DNA from 2 places in the Kocuria sediminis genome. Region 1 is predicted to be linked to the other one. Evidence: predicted binding sites of a transcription regulator. Region 1 holds the regulator's gene; the other holds the start of a gene.
What was found. The regulator LexA, encoded in region 1, represses DNA repair genes until DNA is damaged. The targets are predictions, from matches to a motif close to TCGAACANNTGTTCGA.
Positions count from the first base shown of each region.

Region 2: a site for LexA is predicted at 1,261-1,276, ahead of GMA12_RS06540 (DUF6504 family protein). Genes of this name have one in related genera too.

Region 1 is NZ_WOGU01000008.1:37,665-41,060, forward strand. It holds gene GMA12_RS10605 (DMT family transporter) at 1-240, opposite strand, end outside; gene GMA12_RS10610 (LysM peptidoglycan-binding domain-containing protein) at 339-758, opposite strand; gene lexA (transcriptional repressor LexA) at 1,182-1,865, shown strand; gene GMA12_RS10620 (ATP-dependent DNA helicase) at 1,996-3,396, opposite strand, start outside.
Region 2 is NZ_WOGU01000004.1:191,409-194,804, reverse strand. It holds gene GMA12_RS06555 (SOS response-associated peptidase) at 1-70, shown strand, start outside; gene GMA12_RS06550 (pyridoxamine 5'-phosphate oxidase family protein) at 67-486, shown strand; gene GMA12_RS06545 (GNAT family N-acetyltransferase) at 505-1,020, opposite strand; gene GMA12_RS06540 (DUF6504 family protein) at 1,339-1,662, shown strand; gene GMA12_RS06535 (fumarylacetoacetate hydrolase family protein) at 1,773-2,612, shown strand; gene GMA12_RS06530 (TIGR03885 family FMN-dependent LLM class oxidoreductase) at 2,708-3,396, shown strand, end outside.

The DNA.
Region 1 (3,396 bases):
CACCGCCGCGAGGAGCACGAACGCGGCGCCGTAGCCGGTGACCACCAGCAGGTACCAGCCGGGGTGCTCCAGGGCGGCCTTCAGGGCCAGTGAGGCGGCCACCTCGCTGCAGATCGCGCCGGCCAGCAGCGGCCGGACGGTGCTCGACCGGCTCCGGGCAGGCCGCCGGGCAGCGCCGGCGGACCCGGGGGTCGGTGAGGTCCCGCGGTCGGGACGCGGGTGGAGGGCGCCGGTGCTCATGCCCTCGACCCTACCGATGCCCGGCGCGCTCCGGGGCGGGGTGCCCGGCGGCGGCCCGGCACCCGCTCCGGCGGACGGGCCGGCGGACGGGCCGCCGCTCAGGCAGCGGGGACCTCGACGAGCTGGCCCGCCTGGAGGACGGAGCTGTCGAGGTCGTTGAGCTCCACGATCTCGTCCATGACGTCCCGCGGGTCGCGCTCCGGGTCCGCCTGCACGGCGAGGTCCCACAGGCTCTGCCCGGGGTGCACCGTGGCCAGCTCCGTCCCGGGGCCCGTCACGGGCTCGCTGGTGGCCGTGGCCGTGGACGGGACGAGGAAGATCACGGCGAGCACCACCAGGGCCGCGGAGCCGGCCAGCACGGGCAGGCCCAGCAGCACCAGGCGGCCCCGCCGGGTCAGGACCAGCGGAGCGCGGGAGGCCCCTGCCGACGCGCGGGCCCGGCGAGCCGAGCGTGCCGGGCCGCCGAGGGATCGGGGGCGGCGCGCGGCGACGGCACTGAGGGTGGCACTGGCACTCATGACATGAACTCCTTGACGTTCCCGCAGGGAGCGGGCGATCTCGAACACCGGTCCGACCGGCGGCCCGTCCGGGCCTGCATGCGATCGAACATACTTTCGAATACCGATGACCCATGTCTAGCATGGGTCTGCGAAGGCTGTCGACACCCGGTCGTACATATGTTTGAAGACACACGGCGTGTCGCCTAGGCTGGGAGCACGTTCGGGCCTCGGGCCGGCACGCGTTCCGACACCCCGGCTTCCCGCTGGCTGGGACCCATCGAAGCATCCGGGTCCGACATCGGAACGGGGCCGGCGCGCACCGGAGGCACCACCAGCCGGACGCGAAAGGACGACGCTCCCATGGCTCAGCCCCCCACCCCCGAGGAGTCCCGCGCCCGGGCCGCGCGCTCCGGCACCCGCGCGCGCGGCAGGGGTCTCAGCGTGCGCCAGCGCACCATCCTCGAGGCGATCCAGCGCTCCATCGCCGAGCACGGCTATCCGCCGTCGATGCGCGAGATCGGCGACCTCGTGGGCCTGGCCTCGCTCTCCAGCGTCACCCACCAGCTCTCGCAGCTCGAGAAGCTGGGCTACCTGCGCCGGGACCCGAAGCGCCCGCGGGCGATGGAGGTGCTCGCGCCCCTGCAGCTGCGCGACGCAGCCGTCCCGGAGGGGCCGCACGAGCCGGCGGACGCGCCCCGCGGTCCGCGCGCCGTCGCACCGGGCGGGGTGGCGGAGCTGTCCACCTCCGCGGACGTGACCATGGTGCCCCTGGTGGGCCACATCGCCGCCGGCGGGCCCATCACCGCCGAGCAGGACGTGGAGGACGTGCTGGCGCTGCCCCGCCAGCTGGTCGGCCACGGCGAGCTGTTCATGCTGCGGGTCAAGGGCGACTCGATGATCGACGCCGCCATCTGCGACGGCGACTGGGTCGTGGTCCGCCGGCAGAGCGCCGCCGACAACGGGGACATCGTGGCCGCCCTGCTCGACGACGAGGCGACGGTGAAGACCTTCCGCCAGCGTGACGGGCACACCTGGCTGCTCCCGCAGAACACGCGCTACGAACCCATCCTCGGGGACCACGCCACGGTGATGGGCAAGGTCGTCTCGGTGCTGCGCAGCCTCTGACGCCTGCCGCCCGAGATCCGCCGTCGGGCATCAGCAGTCCGGCATCCGCTGTTCGGCCTCCGCTGCCCGGCTCGCGACACGGCACGGGGCCCGGCCGATCGGCCGGGCCCCGTGCCGTGTCCTGAGCGGGTCAGGCCGTCGCCAGGCGCGCCAGGGCCCCGAGCACCACCGAGCGGTCCGTGGTGGTCCACAGCGGCGGCAGCGACCCCCGCAGGAACCCCCCGTAGCGGGCCGTGGCGATCCGGGAGTCCAGGATCGCCACGACCCCGCGGTCCCCGCCGGCGCGGATGAGCCGGCCGGCGCCCTGGGCCAGCCGCACGGCCGCGTGCGTCGCCGAGACGGACATGAAGCCGTTGCCGCCCGCCCGCTCGGCCGCCCGGCTGCGGGCCGTGGACAGCGGGTCGTCCGGGCGCGGGAAGGGGATCCGGTCGATCATCACCAGCCGGCACGAGGCCCCCGGGACGTCGACGCCCTGCCACAGGCTCATCGTCCCGAACAGGCTCGTGGCGGGGTCGTCGGTGAACTCCTGGACGAGTCCCGCCAGCGAGGACTCCCCCTGGCAGAGGATCGGCAGGTCGGTGCGCCCGCGCAGGGCCTCCGCGGCCTCCTCCGCCGCTCGTCGGGAGGAGAACAGGCCCAGCGCCCCGCCGCGCGAGGCCTCGAGCAGGGCGAGCATCTCCTCCAGCTGGGCCTCGGTCAGGCGCCGGCCCGGCTTCTCCAGGTGCTTGGCGAGGTAGAGGATCCCCTGCTTCGGGTAGTCGAAGGGGCTGCCCACGTCCACGCCCTCCCAGCGCGGGGCGCCCTCGCCGCGGAGGCCGAGGGCCCCGGCGGCGGCGTCGAAGGAGGAGCCGACGGAGAGGGTGGCCGAGGTCAGCACCACGGTCCGGCCGTCGAAGAGGCCCTCCCGCAGGGTCCCGGCCACCGACAGCGGCGCGACGTGCAGGGTGGCCGGGTCGGTGTCCTCGGCGGGGACGTAGCCGCGGCCGGGTTCCCAGCCGCCCTGCCGCGAGATCCACAGCACCTCGCGGGAGTCGGCGGCGGCGAGGATCCGCTCGGCCAGCTCCAGCACGTCGCTGACCCGCGAGCGGGCCATCTGCCGTCCGGCGTCCCCGTCCTTCTCGCCCCCGGAGCCGCCCTTGGACTCGCTCATGACCGTGCGGGCGGCGTCCCGGATCTGGGCCACGGCCGCCGCCTGGGCGTCGTCGAGGCCCCGGTGCAGCAGTTCGGCGGGCGCGCCCAGCAGCGCGGCCTCCAGGTTGGCGGCCCCGGCGGTGAGGGAGTCGGGGTTCGCGGCGGTGTGCTTGCGCGCCGAGGCCGCCGCCGCACGCACCATGGCGGCGGAGAGCTGGCCGGTGACCGCCCCCGTGACCCGGTCCTGCAGCTCGTGCGCCTCGTCGATCACCACGACGTCGTGCTCGGGCAGGACCGTGATGCCCTCGAACGCGTTGATCGCGAGCAGGGCGTGGTTGGTGATCACGATGTCCGCCTCCCCGGCCCGCTGCTTGGCGAGCTCGGCGAAGCACTCCTCGAC
Region 2 (3,396 bases), on a different contig from region 1:
GGACCCGGCCGTCGGCAACGTGCGCAACAACTCCCCGGAGCTCGTCCTCCCGCAGCGGAGCCTGTTCTGAGCGCCGGGGAGGCCCTCCGCCGGGTCCGCGACTTCGTGCGGACCCACGGCGGCGGGGTCGTGGCGACCAACAGCGGCACCGGCTGCCCCGAGTCCGCGTGGATCAACCTCGCGGCCCACGAGGACGGGCGGCTGGTCTTCGGCACGAACGAGCGCAGCCGCAAGTACGCGAACCTGCGGGCCGACCCGAGGGTCTCCCTGGTGGTGGTCTCGGGGGACGGCCAGGAGTTCCAGCTCGAGGGGCGCGCGGCGGTGCTCGCGGGTCCCGCGGCGCAGGACGCCGGCGAGCTGCTGGAGTCCCGTCACCCGGGCGCCACGGGCAAGGACAGCACCCGGCTCGTGGCCGTGCGCCTGCACTGGGCCCGGTTCGTGGACGTCGCGGCCGAGCCCCCGGTCCGGGAGGACCTCACGCTGTGAGCCCGGCCCCGCCGGGGCTCAGACGTAGTCCGTCTCGTAGTCGGTCTCGGGGACCCAACGGTTGAAGTCCAGCGTCAGGTACAGCGCGAGGGCCGCCGCGTTGTCCTCCGCGATGCGCAGGCTCACCTGGTCGTAGCCCTGGTCGTAGAGGGTGCTCATGGCGCAGCGCACCAGCTGCTCGGCCAGGCCCTGCCGGCGGCGGGAGGCCGCCGTGAACAGCTCGAAGATGTAGGGGGCGTCGGGCAGGTCGTCGCCGACGCGCCGGGCCAGGACCAGGGCCGCGGCCACGATGGTCCCGTCGTCGTCCACCACCACCGGCGAGGCCTCGGGCAGGAAGGGCCCGTACTCGCCGTCGAAGACGCCCCGGATCACCGTGCGCGCCTCCTCGAGGCTGGAGACCCCGCCCTGCTCGTAGGAGGAGTAGTAGAGCTGGGCGAGACTCTCGGCGTCCTCCGGGGTGGCCGGACGCAGGGACACGGCCGGAGTCCTGGTGTTCTCCGCCGTGCGGGCGATCAGCGTGATGGTTCCGGTCATGGAGGCCTCCGTGATGTCGGCGCCGGGTGCTCCGGCGCGGGTCGGGCGAGGGGACAGGGGACGACCCGGGGGGTCTCGCGGGGCAAGCCCTCCGTGCTTTCAGCGTATCCATTTCGCTGGTCTTGTCCATGCTTCCCCGGCCCTTCCCGGAGCACGGAGCAGGGCGGTGACCGGCCCGTGCCGCCGCGGTCACCGGCGGGGAACACGTGTTCCGTCGGGGCGGTCCGGAGGGTTAGCCTGTCGTACAGGTGTTCTAGCTTCCAGGGGACAGGGCGCGCCGCGCGGCGGGCGCCGGGACCGAGGAAGGGAGGGGCCGTCGTGGGCTTTCTGACGGAGGGTGTCGAGGTGGACTGCGACGCCGGCGGCGTGCCGGTGACCGTGCGCTGGCGCGGACGGGGCTACCGGGTGGCGCAGGACCCCGTGCGCTGGTACGAGCGCCGGGCGTGGTGGGCCGAGGACGCCCGGCTGCCCAAGGACCGCGGGATCGGGGCGGTGGACCAGCAGATGTGGCGGGTCCAGGTCCAGCTCACCGTCCGCTCGGAGCTGCTGACCCTCGAGCTCGTCCACACCCTCGACACCGGTCGCTGGCGGCTGCTGGCGGCCACCAGCGCCTCGGGGACCCAGGTGGTGCGCTGCGCCTAGGGGCGCCGGCCACCGCGCCCGGGGCGCATAGGATCGGAGGGCAGGGCCCGCCCGCCGCGCGCGGGGGAGCCCTGGAGGCGCAGCACCCGCGGCACAGAAAGGCGGCACCCGTGAGACTCGGCACCGTGCGACGGAACGGCACCACCCAGGCCTTCCGCCAGGAGGCGGGGGAGACCGTCTACCTGCCCGTCCCCGACGTCGGGGCCCTCCTCGCCGGGGGCGACCTGCGGCTGGCCGGGGAGCCGGGCTCCGCGCCCGCCCCGGAGGAGCTGGCGCCGCCCGTGCTGCGCCCCGGCAAGATCCTGTGCGCGGGGCTCAACTACTACGACCACGCGGAGGAGGTCGGCCAGGAGATCCCGGAGCACCCCACGATCTTCGCCAAGTACGCCACCGCGCTCATCGGCCCCACCGACCCCATCGCCATGCCGGAGGAGTCCGAGAAGATCGACTGGGAGGCGGAGCTGACCGTGGTGATCGGCTCGCCCCTGCGCCACGCCACACCGGAGCAGGCCCGCGCCGCCATCGCCGGGTACACGATCATGAACGACATCTCGGTGCGGGACTGGCAGGGCCGGACCTCCGAGTGGTTCCAGGGCAAGAACTTCGACCGCACCACCCCGGTGGGGCCCGTGGTCGTGACCCCGGACGAGGTCGACCCCGAGGCGGGGCTGGCCATCCGGTGCAGCGTCGACGGCGTGCTCCACCAGGACTCCGGCACCAACCGGATGATCTTCTCCGCCGTGGCGCTGGTCGAGTACCTCAGCCGGTTCCTGACCCTCGAGCCCGGGGACCTCGTGGCCTGCGGCACCCCCGCCGGGGTGGGCCTGGCCCAGAAGCCCCGCCGGATCTGGCTGCGCGACGGCCAGGAGGTCGTCACCGAGATCGAGGGCATCGGACAGCTGCGCAACGTCTGCACCCCCGCCGAGGAGCTCCTGGCCCGGACCCCCTGACCCGGACCTCCCGAACCGGACCTCCCGAGCCGGGCCGCGCCGACCGGGCCGGCCGACGGCACCCACCCCGCACCCGACCCCGACCGGAGGGCCCCATGGCGACCATCGGCTTCCACGCCTCCCACGAGCAGATCCCGCCCGAGCAGCTGCTGCGCGACGTCCGGCACGCCGAGCTGGCCGGTTTCGGCGCCGCCATGTGCTCCGACCACCTGGAGCCGTGGTCCCCGCACCAGGGCCACTCCGGCTTCGCCCTGTCCTGGCTGGGCGCGGCGCTGGCCACCACGGAGCTGCCGTTCGGGTTCGTGCACGCCCCGGGCCGGCGCTACCACCCCGTGGTCACCGCCCAGGCCACGGCCACGCTCGCCCGCATGTTCCCCGGCCGGCTCTGGGCCGCCCTGGGCAGCGGGCAGCGACTCAACGAGCGCCCGGTCAGCCCCGAGTGGCCGGAGAAGGAGCAGCGCCAGCAGTTCCTCGAGGCGAGCTTCGACGTCGTCCGCCGCCTGCACGCGGGGGAGGAGGTCAGCCACCGCGCACCGCTGCACGCCGACCGCGCCCGGGTCTGGGACCCCCCGGAGGTCGCGCCGCCCCTGCTGGTGGCCGCCCTCACCCCGACCACCGTCCGCCGCTTCGCCCCCGTGGCCGACGGGTTCATCACCGTCAACCAGCCCCTCGAGGACCTGCGCCGGATGCTCGGGACCTGGCGCGAGGCCGGCGGCACCGGGCGGGCCGCCCTGCAGGTGCACCTGAGCTGGGCGCCCACCCAGGAGCAGGCCCGGGCGATCGC